Butyricimonas faecihominis: one gene and its partner. The protein of the gene in region 2 interacts with the protein of the main gene of each other region in a pairwise test. Links are inferred from orthologs where the notes say so. Each region holds a gene or a part of one and is shown on either strand. Other genes may lie near its edges.

Region 1 (9,044 bases), 1.8 Mb from region 2 along the record:
GTTATTGGGAGTTGCGGCCTTCTTAATTAGTATTTATTGGTCTTATTCGAAGAAAGAGGTTACAGAAGAGAAACCGACGTTAAAAGTAATTTGGTTACGTTTTCCGAAATTCGTGTTGGGATTTGTTGCGGCTTCTCTTGTTTTTTCATTCTGCGTTGCTCCAGAGGTCGTGTCTGATGCTAAACCAATTTTGAAGAATATTCAAGGTATGTGGTTTGCCTTGGCATTTATGTCTATTGGGTTGGAGACGGATTTCAAAAGCTTGATAACCTCTGAAAATCGTCGTTCTACGTATGCTTTTCTGGGGGCGCAAGCGTTTAACGTGGTATTTACTTTATTTGTAGCCTGGATTCTTTTCGGACTAATCGCGTAACGGAGTTATAGAGTTTATAAGGTTACTTTATAAACTTTATGAACCTTGTGAACTTTATAAACTAAATATGATCGGATTACAGATATTGTTTGTAATTTTGTCCGTGATATTGAAGTTAAACAATAAAACCAGATAGAATATGAAATTTTTTATTGATACGGCAAATCTTGACCAGATTCGCGAGGCAAATGACCTTGGTGTGTTGGATGGTGTAACCACCAATCCGTCTTTAATGGCAAAAGAGGGTATCAAAGGTGACGAGAATTGTAGAAAACATTACGTTGAGATTTGCAATATCGTGGATGGTGATGTAAGCGCAGAGGTGATTGCGACTGATTATGAAGGTATGATTAAAGAGGGGGAGGAATTAGCCGCTTTGCACCCGAATATCGTGGTAAAAGTACCTTGTATTGCTGATGGCATTAAGGCTATCAAATATTTTACCAACAAGGGAATCCGTACGAATTGTACGTTAGTGTTCTCTCCGGGACAGGCTTTGTTGGCTGCTAAAGCTGGTGCAACTTACGTGTCTCCTTTCGTGGGACGTTTGGATGACATCAGTAGTGATGGGATCGAGTTGGTGGAAAAGATCGTGGATATGTATGCTTATTATGGTTTCAACACGCAAGTATTGGCCGCTTCAATTCGCCACACACAACATATCATTCAATGTATTGAGGCTGGGGCGGACGTTGCAACCTGCCCGTTGAGTGCGATCAAAGGTTTGTTAAAACACCCGCTGACGGATTCCGGTTTGGCTACGTTCTTGGCTGATCATAAGAAAGTGAATTCATAATTTACGATCATGCTTGTACGTTTATTCGAGGACAATCCCAATGATCGGGAGATTCGAAAGATCGTTGAGCTCTTGCGTGATGGTGGTGTTATCATTTACCCGACGGACACGATTTACGCGATCGGGTGTGATATAAATAGCGTGAAGGCCGTTCAACGGGTTTCGGCTATTCGTGGTGTGAAAGCAGAGAAAGCAAATTTCTCGATGATCTGTAAGGATCTGGGAAACATCGCTGCTTATGCAAAAGTAAGTAATGAAGAGTTTCGGTTGATGAAACAATATTTACCGGGACCATATACTTTTGTGTTGCCGGCTACCAGTAAGTTGCCCAATGTCTTAATGAATAGACGTAAAACAATAGGTATTCGAATACCCAAAAATTTTATTGTTCAGGCTATTGTCGAAGAGCTGGGCGGACCTTTGCTGACCACTTCTGTGAAAGCTGCTGAAGGAGAAGTCGAGGAATATATCACTGATCCGGAATTGATTCATGAGAAGTATAATCGTCTAGTTGATCTGGTCATAGACGGAGGATATGGGAATAATATTCCTTCGACAGTGATTGATTGTACGGGGGATGAAATTATTGTCACGAGGCAGGGATTGGGTGAATTGTAGGATATTTTTTAAGAATAGAGAGGCAGATAATTTCATCCGCCTCTCTATTCTTTTAGTAACGAGGTATTCCGGAATCTAAGCTCCGAAAATACCTCTCTTTGGGTGAGATCCAAATTATCTTGTGGGGGTAGAGATTACTTTTTCCAGAATGTTTTACTGAATAGAACGAGAACCGTGAATATTTCCAGACGTCCGACCATCATCAGAATGGATAAAAATATCTTGGCAAAGTCGTGTAGATTCGCAAAATTGTCCATAGGTCCAATCTCTCCAAATCCGGGACCCACGTTACTCATACTAGAGATAACAGCGCTACAAGCTGTGGCTATATCCTGAGTAAATAGTGACATGATTAGGCTGGAGATAGCGAAAATAAACATATACAGGATAAAGAAGCCCATCACTCCGGTCATAATATTGGGGTGAACGCTTTTCCCGTTATACTTGACATTGATAATTCCGTTAGGATGAATGATCCGTTTCATTTCGATAAACGAGTTTTTGAATAATAGATTGAGCCGGATACATTTTAAGCCACCCGAAGTTGAACCAGCACAGGCCCCGATGAATAAGAGTGCAAAGATGATGGCACCCGTGAGAGGTGGCCATAATAGATAGTCTGCGGTAGCGAATCCCGTTGTTGTCAGAATGGTAACTACTTGAAATATAGATTCTCGGATGCTTAATTCTAAGTTTGCATAACCGTTTAGGAATAGAACGATTGCGATGATTGCACTGGCTCCTAACGTGATGTAAAGATATAATTTGAACTCTTCATCATGAAACAATTTGCGGAATTTGCCGTGCAACATGACATAGAGTAAGCCGAAATTCGTTCCGGCAATAAACATGAATATAATGACCACATATTGGATGTATGCGGAGTCCCAATAGGCAAGGCTGGCTTGTTTGGTCGAATATCCTCCAGTAGCCATTGTTGTGAATGCGTGACAGATGGCATCAAAGAGATCCATATTTCCCAATAACAGTAAAATAGCTTGGGCAGCAGTTAGTGAAATATAGAGATACCACATACGTCGGGCTGTTGATTTGAAGGTTGCCGTAAATTTGTCATGTGTCGGACCTGGTACTTCGGCTACGAAGAGATCACGTCCCTCGATTCCCAAGCCGGGGATGATAGCTAAAAGTAACACGATGATACCCATACCGCCCATCCATTGAGTTAGGGAGCGCCAGAATAGAGTGGCATGTGGTAAGGCCTCGACGTTGTTTATTACCGAGGAACCTGTTGTTGTGAAACCGGACATGGTTTCGAATATGGCGTCAACAATTGACGGAATTGTTCCTCCGAATAAGTAAGGTAAGCAACCGAAGATGGTGAAGATGATCCACGTGCAGGTTACAATAAAATAGCCGTCTTTTTTAGCAAGTACCCGGTCTTTGACTTTCACTGTAAATGTCATGAGGCTCCCGACTCCCAGCGTGATGATCGCAGAGTAAACGAAAGCCATGAGATCGTTCTCCCCGTATATCAAGGCGACAATAATGCATAAGATAAGGAATGCGCTTTCTACAAATAATAGTTTCCCTATAATGTTGGTAATGAACCTAAAGTTGATCATTTTTGAAACAATTTGATTACTTTCTTCACGGCACTAGGTAAGGCGAAAATGACTACCTTGTCTCCTGCCTCGATCTGTACGTCTCCTTTAGCTATAATGGCATCCCCGTTACGGATAACACCCCCGACAGTTGCATTCTCCGGAAAATTCATATCTGCCAAAGTTTTACGGGTGATCTTGGAACCCGGTTCTGCTGTAACTTCGAAAACCTCAGCTTCCGAGAACGTGAGGAATTTCAAATGCTTTACATCCACGTTCATCGTGTAACGATAAATATGAGAGGCTGCAATTAATTTCGTGTTCACGAGAGTGCCAATACCGATGTTTTCTGCCAGATCAATGTAGTCGATATTCTCGACTTCAGCCACGCTCTTTTTTACCCCGAGCTTTTTAGCTAACAAGCAGGACAGAATGTTGGTTTCGGACGAGTGGGTTACACTGATAAAGGCATCCGTGTTTTTTATTCCCTCTTCTCGTAATAAGGCCAAATCTCTTCCGTCACCATTGATTACCAGCGTGGATTTTAATTTGTCGGCGATGAGAATACATTTCTCCCGATCCTTTTCGATAATCTTCACGTTGTAATTTTTCTCTAACAGAGAAGCTGTTTTGATACCGATACGAGAACCTCCCACAATAACAACATTCTTAACTTCATATTGTGATTTGCCACAAAGAGCGAATACATTGGGGACATAGAAAGGCTTGGTTACAATAAATACCAAGTCTCCATAGCGGAAAGAGTCATTTCCTCGCGGGATAATAGTGTGATCTGCTCGTTTGATAGCCACGACGCGGAAATGCTGGGCACCGTAACGTTCTGCCATTTTTATCAAGGTTAAGTTGAGTACCGGGGCATTCTCCCAAAGTTTGATTCCTAATAATTGCAGGCGGCCATCAGAGAATTCGTGTAACTGCCTTGAACCACTCTGTTTTAAGGAGGCTACAATTTCTTCCGCAGCCAATCGTTCCGGGTAAATCAGCGAATCAATACCGATCATTTTCAAGTACTCTTTGTTCTCGTCTTCCAAATATTCACTATTGTTTACCCGGGCAATGGTTTGTTTGGCCCCGAGTTTTTTAGCCAAGATCGCTGAGTTGATATTTTGATCTTCTTGGTGATTGACTGCAATAAACAAATCACACTTGTGTACTCCTGCATCTTTCAATGCACCAATTGAGGTACAAGATCCCACAATTGACATAACATCCAATTGATTACCCAGTAATTCCAATTTTTCTTCATCGCTGTCAATCAGCATGATATTATGTTCTTGCTTGCTAAGCATATTCGCGAGATGTGTCCCCACTTCTCCTGCTCCCGCTATGACTATGTCCATTTTAGTTAGGTGTTAATTAACGAGCAAAATAAAGCATTATAATCCGAATTCCATAAAAAAATGCCTATATTTTCAAGATAATTGTTCCCACTTCGCTTGTCTTGAAAAACGGGATCTGGTTCTTGAGACAGAACTTTTGCCAAGCTTGCGTGCAGCGACCCGTGTTCGAGTTGTCCATGATAATTTGCTGCGGATGGAACTTGAGTGAGTCGGGTGGGTAAATATTTTCGGTAATGATGACAATGTCTTCATTCGAAAATGTAGGGTAAGTGTGGTCAATTATTGATATAGAACATTGAGGAGATGACAGGTGATTCCGAATGAATTTTATTTGTTGTCCGACAAAAGCCTCATGGGTGGGTAAAGCTTGTAAGTGATTGGCTGTGATATAAGTGGACAAACCGTCATCGGGATTCGTGGTTTTGAGGTAAGTGTAATAACCCTTGTAATTCAATAAAATAGCGGAATGTTTGTAGAGATTACGAATCACGATTTCCTGATGGTTTTGTATATAGAACGTGAAACAGCCATGAAAAACGAGCAATATACTCATGCTATAACAGATAAATTTAAGGACGTGACGTTTTCTCGTGATCAAATAAATGATGACAAGGACGATGATGAGATAAAATAGTATGACGTGGGTTGCCGTCGGGTATAAATCCGGTAAGTTTATCACGATTTTGGAAAATAGTTGTAGGCTGAAAATAAATAGATGTGTTAGACTTATGATGATATATGACAAATAAAAATTGATGAATCCCGGTAATGCAAGTAGCAGGATTCCTCCATATAAAAGGAAAGAAGCGGCGGGTACTGCGATAAGATTTATGAAGATACTGTTCAAACTGATGGAATGGAAATAGTAAGCCATGATGGGTAATGTCATGACTTGTGCAGAAAAACTAATGCAGAGTAGCGTGTATAAGGGGCGGAAGAACTTGTGCATCTTTTTAATTCGCATCAATGGGTAAATTAGAATGATCCCGGTGTAGGCTGCGTATGACATTTGGAAACTGACAGAATAGAGTAATTCCGGATTGATAAGAAGTGAAAAAAAGGCCGCAGCGGCAATGGCATTCAAGGGAATTGTTTCTTGCTTGAATACCTCTCCAATCGTAATAAAGCTTAGGATGGTTGCTGCTCTACAAGCAGAGGGGGAGAGGCCGGTAATGCAGGCGACGAACCATATTAGCGGAATCAGAATCAAACGGGATTTTCTACTTTTAAAATGGAATAACCTTAATAGGCACAAGAAAAATGCGAATATAGCTCCTATATGTAATCCAGATATGGCAAGAATATGAATCGTTCCCGTGTTTTGGAATAGTTCTTTCGTATCAGAAGTGATTTCTTGTCTACATCCCAGGCAAAGAGCTGCTAATAGCTTGTACGTCGTGCTATCTGGGATGACCTGTTGTAGTTTAGTTGCTAAGTTATTTCGAATCATGTGACACACGGAATAAAGGTCTTGCGAGTGTCCGGTTTTATGGATTTCACCAACCGGAAAGCCTTTGGCCTGTATACCTTGATGTTGTAAGTAGTTGTTGTAATTGAAATCATGGCGATTATGTGAGGTTTGTAAAGGGTATAATCTTATCAGCCCGGAAAGGGAATCCCCAACCGAGACTTTCATGGAATCTGGAATTTGTAAATACGTGCATAAATGAGGTGAGGAAATGACAAGCTTTCCGGGGGAAAGAATTTGATTGCAGCGTCCTGTTAATTGATAAGTTTTGCCTGCAGTGATCGAGGGTGTCTTGGTTTCCGATAGATATATCCCCGTGGAGAAAAGTTCAGTAAAAGCGAGTAGTACAAACGGAAGGCCGGAACGAACTTTCTGGATAATGAAAAGCAGGGAAAAAGATATAATAATGACACCTAAAATGAACGTCGAAGGAAAGCTTGATAAATATTGACTGGCAGTAATTCCCAAGATCAACGGGATCACGAGAAAGAGAAAAGGAAATCTATGCCAGTAAATAGGGCGCAAACTAATTTCAAATTTTAGATTTTAAATTGAATGATTGACTGGCTCAAACAAGATAAGGTCCGAAGAATTCATGGATGTTATGAACCTTACGGACCTTATAAACTTACTTGGGTAATACTACCCTGTAACTTTGTTTGAATTTTCCGGCACTGATGTTATTCAGTTTTCCTTTGAGTAAACGTTTTTTCAATGCAGATAGGTGATCCGTGAAGACAATCCCGTCTAGATGATCGTACTCGTGCTGGATAATGCGGGCACGGGTTCCCGTGAATTCTTCCACGTGTTCTACCCAGTTTTCATCCCGGTAGGTAATTTTTATCCGGTCTTTTCGCATAACATCTTCGTGGATACCGGGAATACTTAGGCAACCTTCGTTGAAAGGTACGTCATCGCCCGAACGCTCTAAGATATGTGCGTTGATAAAAGCTTTCTTAAAATCCTTGCAATCCGGATCCAGTTCCTCGAATGGGGACCCGTCGATTACGAAAATACGAATGTTTTTTCCAATTTGCGGGGCAGCTAGTCCGACTCCATCTGATTCGTACATTGTTTGCCACATATCGTCGAGTAATTTACTCAATCCCGCATATTCCGGGGTGATGTCTTCGGAAACTTTCCGAAGAACCGGATGTCCATAAATGTAAATAGGTAAAAGCATTTTTAAATATTCAGATTTCTTTGTGATTCCATATACGATTGCAATATAATCGTTGCACTAATAGCATCGATTATCGCTTTGTCTTGACGTTGTTTCTTTTTTGCCCCTCCTTCAATCATGGCTTTGTGGGCCAGTACGGAAGTGAAACGTTCGTCATACATAACGATGGGTATATCCGGTAGCTTACGACCGAGAGCGGTAAGAAAAGGTTTGATATAGGTCATGCTTTCCGAATCAGTGTTGTCCATTTGCTTGGGATGTCCCACAACAATCAAGTCTACCTTCTCTTTCAAGCAATAGTTCTGCAAAAATTGCAATACCTCATGTGATCTGACCGTGGTTAGACTGTTGGCAATAATTTGGCATGGATCGGTAACGGCTATGCCCACTCTCTTTTTTCCGTAATCAATAGCAATAATTCTTCCCAATCGATTATTCCTTTACAATGATGAAAATATCCTCGTTTTCTTTCTTCATTAAATACTGCTCTCTAGCAAACTTCTCTAGGTTATCCCGGCTTCCCAACAACTCCTCTTTCTTACGTTTGTCCTCTTCTATCTTCTCCCGGTAATACTTTTGTTCGTTCTCCAATTGGTTGATTTTTGAACGCAACTGTAACCGGTCGATAAAACTGTATTTATCGAACAGAGCGATCCAGATAACAAATAGCAGCCCCACGAAAGTGTATTTGTTTGCAAATCGCTGGAACAAATTTCTCGATGATGGTTTGTTTTCGTTTTGCATATCGCAAAGGTACAAAAAAAGAGACGGTTAAGAGAAATAAATGATAAATTTTTTCCGAATGGTCAAAAGTCCGGTTTTTACGCTGCATATTTATAAAAACGGGGAGAATATTTATACAATGAATTGATTTACAATATTTTGTGTTTTGATAAAAAAGGATTTTACCTATTTTTTGTATAACTAATTTCGCTAGCTTTGTGGACGCAGAATTTTTCGAATAGAAAAGAAGATAATAAATAAAATACGAGTAATGGAAAAAAAATTAGCAGTTATCGCGTTGGGAGGTAATGCTCTTTTGAGAGGAAATCAAAAAGGTACTATTGAAGAGCAAAATGCCAATACCATCGACACTTTGGAGAATTTGGTATATTTAATAAAAGAAGGATATAATCTGATTATTTCTCATGGAAACGGTCCTCAGGTTGGAAACGTTTTGATGGATAACGCTGCCGGTGTGGAGAAATATGACAATGCCGCTATGCCATTGGATGTTTGTGTGGCTTTCACGCAAGGACAAATCGGGTACATGATTGAACGTAATTTACGTAATATCTTGAAAGAACACGGGCTACAACGTAACGTGATCTCCATGGTATCACAGGTGATTGTTGACAAGAACGATCCGGCTTTACAGAATCCGACCAAACGGGTAGGAAAAATTTACATGAAGGATGAGGCTGATAAATTAGCTCAAGAGAAAGGTTGGGTGTTCAAAGAAGAGATCAAGGTAGAAGGTGGTTGGCGTCGAGTGGTTCCTTCGCCGGATCCGAAAGATTTTATGAATGCTGATTTGGTAGAGCGTTTGGCTCGTGAAGGAAACATCGTGATCACGACCGGTGGGGGTGGTATTCCGGTATATATTGATGAGAAAGGTGATATTCAACCGATCGAAGGGGTAATCGACAAGGATTTGGCTTCAGCCATGGTTGGAACCCGTGT
Region 2 (9,173 bases):
TCGTACCATCTGGACAATTGTTCCAGAATATCTTCCATCCTCATTTCCTCAAACAAGAACATACCATCTTTCCAGCAGGTGAAGTACTTGGTGTCCACTGTTCTTAACTTACTTTCTCCGCTCCCGTTGATCGATAATTGTTGATCGGGAGCAAGGACAATGCTCTTACCATTCGGTAGATCACAAGATACTTTTCCTTGTACTAACGTGGTTACGAGTTTCTCTTTTCCCGGATAGTTACACACGTTAAATTGAGTACCGAGAACCGTGATGTTTCCTAGGGACGTCTTCACGATAAAAGGTTTGCCTTCTTGTTTTGTAACTTCAAAAAAAGCCTCTCCTACCACGGAAACTTCTCTTGTGTTACCCGTGAATTGGATCGGGTACCTTAATTCAGAATCGGCATTCAGCCACACTTTTGTCCCGTCTGCCAACACTAACGAGTATTCTCCTCCCCGGGGAACAACCAGCGTGTTATAGAGGGTTGCCGTTTGCTGTTGAGCCTGTTCGGTATCATACCGTAGCCCCATGGAATCGATATGAATGTTAATCCCGTTTTGTTCGTCGATTTTCACGGAGTCTCCTTTCAATTCAATTTCCAGACCATCATGTTTAATCAAGAAAGCTTTACGTGTTCCCGGATGTACTTCGGTAAGAAAGAGTTCATCTGGGGTAGGTGTCAATTCGGGAAGTTGCTGGAAATACAGGAATGTCCCTGTTCCGATTAGGATAATAATGGCGGCTGCAATTTTTAATAAGCCGGGTGACACCCATCTTTTTCTTGGTTGAACAACTTGCTGGTAGGCCTTTAGGTAATTGAAGCGTTGTTGTTCCCGAAGTTTTTTGGATACGTAACCCTTCTCTTGCAGTTTATCTGCAAGTTGTTTTAGCATATTGTCATCGATAGGTTCTTCCGTGTGTTCTGTGATCTTTTTTAATAGCCACTCGGTCTTATCTGATAATGCATTCCATTTCATCGGATTCGATTTTTATGCGTTATTTTATCTATAAATCCGAAAGTGCTATATGCGGGTGACAGCTAGAGTAATTTTTTTACTTTAATATTTCTAGAATGTATATGAGAAGTAAACTTTGTTTTAAATTTTCTTTGAGAAACACGTAGGCTCTTTTCTTTTGCGTTTTTACCGTGTTGATGCTGATATTCAGTTGGTCGGCAATCTCTTGCACGGTCAAGCCGTCAATACTCAATAGCAAGATGTTTTTACGTTGTTCCGGTAATTGATCAATGACCACGTGTAATTTGCGGATAAGCTCTTCTTCGACGGCTTGGTAGAAATCAACATCTTCAACATCGTCTTGTTCTTTGCTCCATCTTTGTAATCTTTGATTATCGACATTCTTATCCCGGAGATATTTTAAAGCGTTATTGTGTACCGAACGGTATAGATAAACCGAGAGGGCTTTCATCTCTTGGAAATGGAGCGAAGAATTCCAGATGGAGATAAAGCATTCTTGAACGATGTCTTCCGCCACGGTTTCGTCTACAACAATTTTGGTCGTGTAATTGCATAGAGTCCCGTAGAAATAGCGATATAGCTCTTTCCATGCATCAGATTCTTTCTGATTTATCCCTTTTAAGAATTTCTCTTGACTTGACACGGTGTGATTTCCAATTGTTTTTGCAAATAAACAAAAACTTATTGAAATAAAAAAGTTGCGGCCCCATGCACGGGCCGCAAAAGTCTAATCTTGGATGGTCTCTTTGATAAAATCTTCCATGTTGGAAGACTGGAGAGGGGCTTGTAATTCTATGATCTTTCCAGCGGGATCAATGAAAATAAATTGAACCATGCTGGCAGCACTGTAATGACATTTCTGTAAAAAATGTTTATCGAATCCCGCGTAAAGATGAGTCCCGACTTGTGCTTCCTCGTTTTGTATGGTTTGAACCCAGTTGTCTTTTTTATTGTCAATAGACAAGTTAACCAAAACGATGTTTTTCTTTTTAAATAGAGGTTGTAGTTTTTTCAACTCGGAAAATTGTTGTATTGCGGGACTGACACATGGCCACAAATAGAGGCAAACATATTTGCCCTTGAAGTCTTTAAGGGAGAATTCTTTATCTGAAATATCAACGGCTTTAAAATCCGGAGCAGGTTGTCCGGGGGAAACTGCGGCCCAACTATCATACGTCTGCTGGTATTGGGCAAGTAGTTCTTTGTCTGTCACGTGTTTCCGGTAGAAAGCATCCAGTTCCGTACTTTTCTGAATTCCGGCATCCTTGATATAATTGTTGGCAATAATGGTGAGTAAATTCTGTTTAACTTGTTCATCTTTGGTGTTATTGTTGATGTACTCCATTTGTTTCATGGCTTTTTCGTAGGGAGTATGAATAGGCGTTTTACGACTCATGATGAATGTGGGAACTTCGGTCATGAGAGTGCGATATTGCCATAGGCACAATGAATTTAGGTCTTCTTCCAACCAAGCTTTAAGCTCGTTGTAATAATCATCTCCCGGGGTATATTCAATCTTTGCCATATAGGGGTGCATCCGGGGATAGTCGAGTAATGACAAGCCTAGCATGTATTTAATCCGATTTTTTTCGAGTTTGATGAATTTACTGCTTTCCTTTGTCAAGGCTGGTGTCAGGCTGTCTAACAATTGTTGATTCTTCTTTACTTTTTCTTTCAGCAATTTCACAAAGTCTTTTATGTCTAAAGCGAAGTCCTTATTCGCGGGCCCTGATATTTTCACGTTCTTCAAGTAATCGGCAATGTTTTCTCGCACTCCCTCCATTTTTAGTGTTTTCTTCATGCTTTCTCCGTCAAAGGATAATTGGATGTGATCTCCTTTTTCGGCATAAATCGTCTTCTGCTCGGCAAAGCCGTTATGGAGGGTTAAGTAAATCGCATCCATATCTTCGATACGATATTCTGCATGTCCTTTGTCATCGAAATCCATACCAATCATGGACTCTTTCAAGTAGGAAATGACAAAACCCATTTCCGGGGTTTTCTCCACATCTACGGAGAGCGTGATGTTGTTTTGACTTCTTGCAGTATGAGTACAAGAGGTTAGTGCGATTAGAAAAATAATAAACTTACATTTCATGTTACAAGTTTTAAATTTACAATGATTTTACGATCACAGAACACGTTATTAAATCCGGAACGGGTAGTTGCGGGTGACAGTGTTTATAAAAAAAATGAAGGCCGGCAAATAATTATTGCTGACCTTCATTTTTAATAATGAACTTACGGGTTCTTACAAAAGATCGTGTTTGTACAAGTATTCCGCTATCTGCACGGCGTTTGTGGCGGCACCTTTGCGTAGGTTATCGGAAACTACCCACAGGTTGAGGCTGTTGGGTTGGGAGAAATCCCGGCGTAAGCGGCCCACGAAGACTTCGTCTTTCTCGTTGGCTGTGATGGCCATCGGGTAAAGGTTCTGGGCGGGATCGTCCTGCACGATGATACCTTCTGAATGGGCGAGCAGGTCACGAAGTTCGTCAAGGTCGTAATCCTGTTTGAATTCGATGTTTACACTTTCGGAATGTCCGCCCATGACGGGAACCCGTACGGCTGTGGCAGTTACTTTAATCGTGTCGTCATTTAATATTTTGCAGGTCTCGTTGACCAGTTTCATTTCTTCTTTCGTGTACCCGTTGTCGGTGAATGAGTCGCAATGCGGCAGACAGTTCCGGTCAATTGGGTGAGCGTATGCTTTTTTCACCTCCCGGCCTTCCCGTTCGCCTTCGAGCTGGTTGATTCCTTTCAAACCGCTCCCGGTCACGGATTGGTACGTGGAAACGACGACGCGTTTGATCCCGTATTTTTTGTGAAGAGGGGCTAGGGTGACCAGCATCTGTATTGTTGAACAGTTCGGGTTCGCGATAATCTTATCTTCTTTGGTTAAGGTGTTTGCGTTGATTTCGGGGATCACCAATTTTTTCGTCGGGTCCATTCTCCAAGCTGACGAGTTGTCTACCACGGTAATTCCGGCTGCGGCGAATTGGGGTGCCCATTCCAATGAGGTGTCTCCCCCGGCAGAGAAAATAGCGAGTTGAGGTTTCATGTTGATTGCGTCCCGCATACCCATGACCTTGTAGTTTTTCCCCTTGAAGGTAATTTCTTTGCCTACCGAACGCTCGCTGGCTACCGGTATTAACTCTGTTACCGGGAAGTTTCTTTCTTCCAGAACCTGCAACATTTTTCTTCCGACTAATCCTGTTGCTCCTACTACTGCTACTTTCATCGTGTATAATTTGATTTAATGATTAGATTCCCTTTCCGGGAGTCTTTTTATGAGTTAGGTTATATTAACGCCTCAAAAGTAGTGAATAAGCATTGCTTGAACAATAGGGGCATGTTATTTTTTCAACAATCATACGGGATGTTAAATTCTTAACTCTTTTTAATCATCTAATCATAAAATCACTTAATAGGAAATCATAGAATCACTCAATTGAACAGTCCATTCCCCTTTTGAGAATCATCTCTTTATCTTGTTTCTTCAATCCGACCTCGTAATAATTCACGGGTTGGTCGTGGTCTCCGAGGTACATACGTGGTCTCCGGACAAAACCGGGATTGACGAGCGAGTAAGTGGAGTCAAAATAAGGGGTCTGAATCTCGGCCATATTCAACAGGGTATGGAAGATTGAGGCGTTCGAAGAAATGGGGGCGCTACTATTGTAACGTGCGACCTCGTACATCCTCGGCCTAGCGTCGATGTAATTATCCGAGAACCACATCAGGAATGGAATGTGTATCTGGTAATAGGTCGGGATCGGTGAGGCGTGCAGGAATCTTTTCCGGCTGTCGTCCAGTAAATCCTCCCCGTGGTCCGGCGAGTAAATCATGGTAGCATCAGCTCCCGAGTTCTTCAATATCCCGATCAGGCTGTGCAGGAAGTAATCCGTGTACAGGACACTGTTGTCATAAGCGTTGATGAGTTGGTCCTTGTTTTTGTACTCGACTTCCGTGGCGTTGGCCGGTTGGAATTTGGCAAATTCTTCCGGGTAACGTTCTTTATAGTTGAAGTGTGATCCGTAGGTGTGGAAGACAATAAATAGGTTCTCGCTCAACGAATCCACGTATTGCTGTATCAACGGGAGCATTTCTCCGTCGAATTTATTGACCGTGATTAACCCTCCGTCCGCTTGTGGACGTACATTGACATGAATGTCTGCCTCCGCGGCAAAGTAATCCGTGAATGATCGGTTCGGTGTCTGGTTTGACAGGAATATTGTTTTAAACCCGGCCTCTTTGAAGGCAGTTACGATGCTTTTATGCGTGTAGAGGTACTCGTAGTGGCAAGCGTCGGCGGCGGACAAGATGAGTGGTACGCTTTTGTGTGTCGTGTTAGATTGTGTTAAGGCATCTTTGTATAGTACCAAGTTATCCTCGTTTTTTAATAACGGGTTGGTTTCCCGATGATACCCCCACAGTTCCCAGTTTTCAGCCCTTCCAGCCTCCCCGATTACCAGCACGTATATTTCCCGGCGTTGATGAACGGAATCACGGGTGGCATGATAGACGAAATCTTTCGAGGTGACGGGGTAGTTCATGCTGCGGTTCCATTTCACTCCCGCGTAATATAGGTTATACATCACGTTTGCCGGGTATATATCTGTTTTTACCTCGTAGGTGTTATCCCGGTGTTTCTCGAAAGCGACCAGTCCGGAACCAATGATAAAGAAGATGATTCCCCACGTGATCATGTGCTTGCGGAATACGGCAGTACGTTTCACTTTATAGTGTACGGCAATAGAGGCCAGCACGATAACGGGGATATAAAGGACGCAGACAATGATAATGGAGGGCCATATATTTCCCAGCAATTCCCCGGCCTCGGAGGCGTTCGTGGTGGGTAGGTTCAGGAACATATCAACAGCGATGACCGACTCTCCGAAGAGATAGAACAAAACGAGCTGGAAGGCGTGTAAGATCAGTACCGGAATCAGTATCAATTGCATGAGGCCCGCCCGTTTGAACAGGGAGAACACGACCATGTAAACACCAAGTGGTAGCAGAATCAAGATCGTTTTGCCCAGTCCGGAGAGAGGTTCCGTGAAAAGCAGACAGAAATTCGGGACTAAATTCAATGCGATAAAGAGCCAAAACAATAGTTTTGGCCGTTTCACGAAATTCACGATCCCTTTAAAAAGCTTCGTTAATGCCGAAGTAGAATGCGCTGACGCCTTTGCCGAATCCATAATCTAATCTTACGTTTACTCTGTTTTTAAATTCCCAGCGATAACCTATTCCGTAGGTCGGCAGGGTTTGTTTCCACTTGAATTTGTCCATGTCGGGGAACACGTTTCCGGCTCCTGCCCATGCGGTGATTCCGTGGCGGTTGTATATCTTCTGGCGATACTCTACCTGAAATTGTATCAGGTCGTTGTCCCGGTATCTTCCCTCGTAATACCCTCGCATGGCGTATGATCCTCCCATGAGGGAAACCATGCTCCAAGGGGTATTCCCGTAGTTGAATGTTCCTTGTAACTGGCTGGCGAGTATGGCACCTTTCCACATTTTCTGGTAATATCTGAAATCCACGCTTGTGCGTTTGAAACTATCGTCATTTCCCAGCCATCCGGGGAAGAATTGTTGTTCCAGTTGGGCGAAAAAGCCTCTTGCCGGGTTCGGGATAAAGTCTCGCGAGTCATAAGATATAACGAGTCCCGGTCCGAAGGTGTTCACGTTTTTCTTGGCCCCGTTGAGGAACGTGATGTCATCGAAATTCCTTGCCGTGACATTGCGGAACATGAGGTTTGCCCCGGCGTACAAGTTGGGTGCGAGTTTGTATAGAAGTTCCAGTTTTACCTGTTGTTCCAATCGTTTGTACTCTGTCTTGTGATCCTCGTCTTTCCCCGCATCGTAGCCGATTCCCCAGTATTCACTGGGAAACGAGAAAAAGTACATATTGATGTTTGCCCGGAAACGGTCTTTCGGGAAAATCATGTTGCCCCGGATACCTAGCAGGTAAAAACCCGTGGTCGTGACATCCCCGTAAAGGGAAATGTTTGACGGGGAGATGGTTTTATCTTCCCGGTCGATGCGGAACAGTCCGGATGCGACCACGCCGAGTCCCAGTTTCGTGTCACTCGAAAAGTGCGGCCCGCCGATGATGGAGAAGTCGAATTTCTTTTCTTCTTTCACCTTGTTCGATTGCTCGAAATAACGATAGAGACGGTGAAAGAATCCATTCTTCAACGTGTCAGTTGTATTGTTCAGCGAATCTCTTGTCACGAGTTCCCCCGCCATGATGTCATGGAACGGGATAAACAATAAAAGGCATAACGACAATGCACATATTATTCGTTGAATCATATAATTAACCTGTAAAAATGTTTATAATCATTCATCTTGCGTCTTCTTGTACGCAATATCTATGCCAATTGTTTGCAAGGACGAATAATCATTAACGAGAAATAGGGGAAGTCTTTGCGTGTGATGTCGTTGTAAGCAGTCGTGTGTAGCTCGTCTGACGTGCCTACATTTTCGTAATAGTGGTACTCGTGGCAGGGACTTTTTTGCATGAAACGGTGTATTTCTTCCGTGCATTGCGAGAGTTTCATGATCACCACAACATGACCGTTGGAAAGAAGGGTGTCCAGTTCTTTGGCGGTGGTTATTCCCGGTAGGACGACGAGTTTTTCTTCTTGTTTCACAATGTGAAGGCCCGAGATGGCTCCTGCCGCAATAAAAGCAGGGACACCGGCCACGGTGGTAACGGGAAGGTTCATGGAAGCGAGTCTGTCGAACATGGAATTCACGGAAGAGTAAAAACCGGAATCCCCTTCCGCCGTGATGGCAACGTTTTTACCCGTGGCGACAAGGGATGCTATTTCCGTGCAAAGGGCATCATAGGCTTGATTGGCAAACGTGCGATCCTTGGACATGGGGACGTGGAAAAGTCGTATTCGTTCCATGGCCACGGGCAGGGCTTGCAGGATGTCCCGGGAACGGGATTTGGTCTGTGTGCCGGGACAATAGATAATGTCCGCTCCCTGTAAGGCTTTTAATGCCTTCAACGTGATCAATTCCGGTTCTCCCGGTCCCAACGATACTCCCACGATTTTTCCTTTCATGTCTAAATTAGTTTGTAAAGTTTATAAGGTTCATAAAGTTTATAAGGTTTATGGTCCCTTGTGAGGTGCTTAGTTCACGGCAACGGAAGTTGCCGACAGGCTTCGTCCGAAGGACACCCCGTTACTTTATAAGCTTTATGAACCTTACAAACCTTATGAACTCTTTTTCTTCGTTGCAAAAGTCGCTAAAAAAGGAATAGCCTCAAAATAATATTTATATATTTGCAGGCGTCTTGGTGCTTTCATGTTGGAAGAAAAGGGAATCCGGTGAAATTCCGGGGCTGTCCCCGCAGCTGTAAAGTCATTGCCCGTCCGAGAGGGCGGATCTTTTCGTTAGGCCACTGGTGATACCGGGAAGGGGAAAAGATGACAAGCCAGAAAACCTGCCATGAGACGTGATTAATTAATACTTTCGGAGGAAAAGAAATGAATGTAGTGCGTTTTTTTTATCTTTTATGCTTTTGTAGTGTTCTCTTTTGTTGCAAGTCGACTTCACGCAAACAGTCGTCGGGAGAACAGACCGTGAAAGAGAAGGTCGATACGGTTTCCCGGATTCATATTAAGTATGCTAAAGGTTTTTGGTTGGAGGAACGTGAGGGGTACGTGGTACTGAACATCAAGGACCCGCAGGAGAGTAGTCATACTCATTACCAGTACGCTTTGGTTCCGCGTGGATCGACGGTGCAGACCCCAAAAGATTTACCGGTGGTGGCGTTGCCCGTGCGGAGTGCCATTTGCATGACTTCGTTGCAGCTCTCCAATTTCATCAAGTTGGGGGCGATGGATCGGGTGGTGGGAATCACGAGTACTCGTTTCCTGTTTAACAAGGATATGCAACGGCAGGTGGACGAGGGGCTAACCCGTCGTATCGGTATCGAGGGAAATTTCGATAACGAGGTGATTATGAGTATTAATCCCGACCTGATGTTGATTTCCCCGTTCAAACGCGGGGGGTATGATGCCGTGAAAGATATTGGAATCCCGCTGGTGCCTCATCTCGGTTACAAGGAGATGACACCGCTCGGTCAGGCCGAGTGGATCAAGTTTGTCGGCCTATTATTGGGGATGGAGGACGTGGCGAACCGGGAGTTCGATCGAATCGAGCAACGTTATA

Evidence for each region.
Region 1: the proteins of R8806_RS11905 (region 2) and def interact in binary tests that used the Escherichia coli proteins (3 or more experiments, as listed by UniProt). The link is inferred for Butyricimonas faecihominis from one-to-one orthologs.

The regions. Positions count from the first base shown.
Region 1 is NZ_AP028155.1:4,610,733-4,619,776, forward strand. What follows is about bases 5,585-8,339. They hold def (peptide deformylase), read right to left. Parts: upstream 7,362-8,339; coding sequence 6,807-7,361; downstream 5,585-6,806. Other genes in these bases: R8806_RS19135 (ComEC/Rec2 family competence protein), read right to left, coding at 5,585-6,703; ruvX (Holliday junction resolvase RuvX), read right to left, coding at 7,364-7,789; R8806_RS19150 (FtsB family cell division protein), read right to left, coding at 7,794-8,039. Outside these bases: R8806_RS19110 (YeiH family protein), read left to right, coding at 1-373; fsa (fructose-6-phosphate aldolase), read left to right, coding at 513-1,169; R8806_RS19120 (L-threonylcarbamoyladenylate synthase), read left to right, coding at 1,179-1,787; R8806_RS19125 (TrkH family potassium uptake protein), read right to left, coding at 1,922-3,370; Trk system potassium transporter TrkA, read right to left, coding at 3,367-4,710; more of R8806_RS19135, read right to left, coding at 4,775-5,584; R8806_RS19155 (carbamate kinase), read left to right, coding at 8,356-9,044. UniProt on the Escherichia coli protein: Removes the formyl group from the N-terminal Met of newly synthesized proteins. Requires at least a dipeptide for an efficient rate of reaction. N-terminal L-methionine is a prerequisite for activity but the enzyme has broad specificity at other positions.
Region 2 is NZ_AP028155.1:2,848,265-2,857,437, reverse strand. What follows is about bases 2,224-5,107. They hold R8806_RS11905 (aspartate-semialdehyde dehydrogenase), read right to left. Parts: upstream 4,219-5,107; coding sequence 3,229-4,218; downstream 2,224-3,228. Other genes in these bases: R8806_RS11900 (lipid A phosphoethanolamine transferase), read right to left, coding at 4,421-5,107; R8806_RS11910 (redoxin domain-containing protein), read right to left, coding at 2,224-3,075. Outside these bases: R8806_RS11920 (FecR family protein), read right to left, coding at 1-977; R8806_RS11915 (RNA polymerase sigma factor), read right to left, coding at 1,054-1,620; more of R8806_RS11910, read right to left, coding at 1,705-2,223; more of R8806_RS11900, read right to left, coding at 5,108-6,181; R8806_RS11895 (BamA/TamA family outer membrane protein), read right to left, coding at 6,126-7,298; cobI (precorrin-2 C(20)-methyltransferase), read right to left, coding at 7,358-8,059; R8806_RS11885 (ABC transporter substrate-binding protein), read left to right, coding at 8,486-9,173.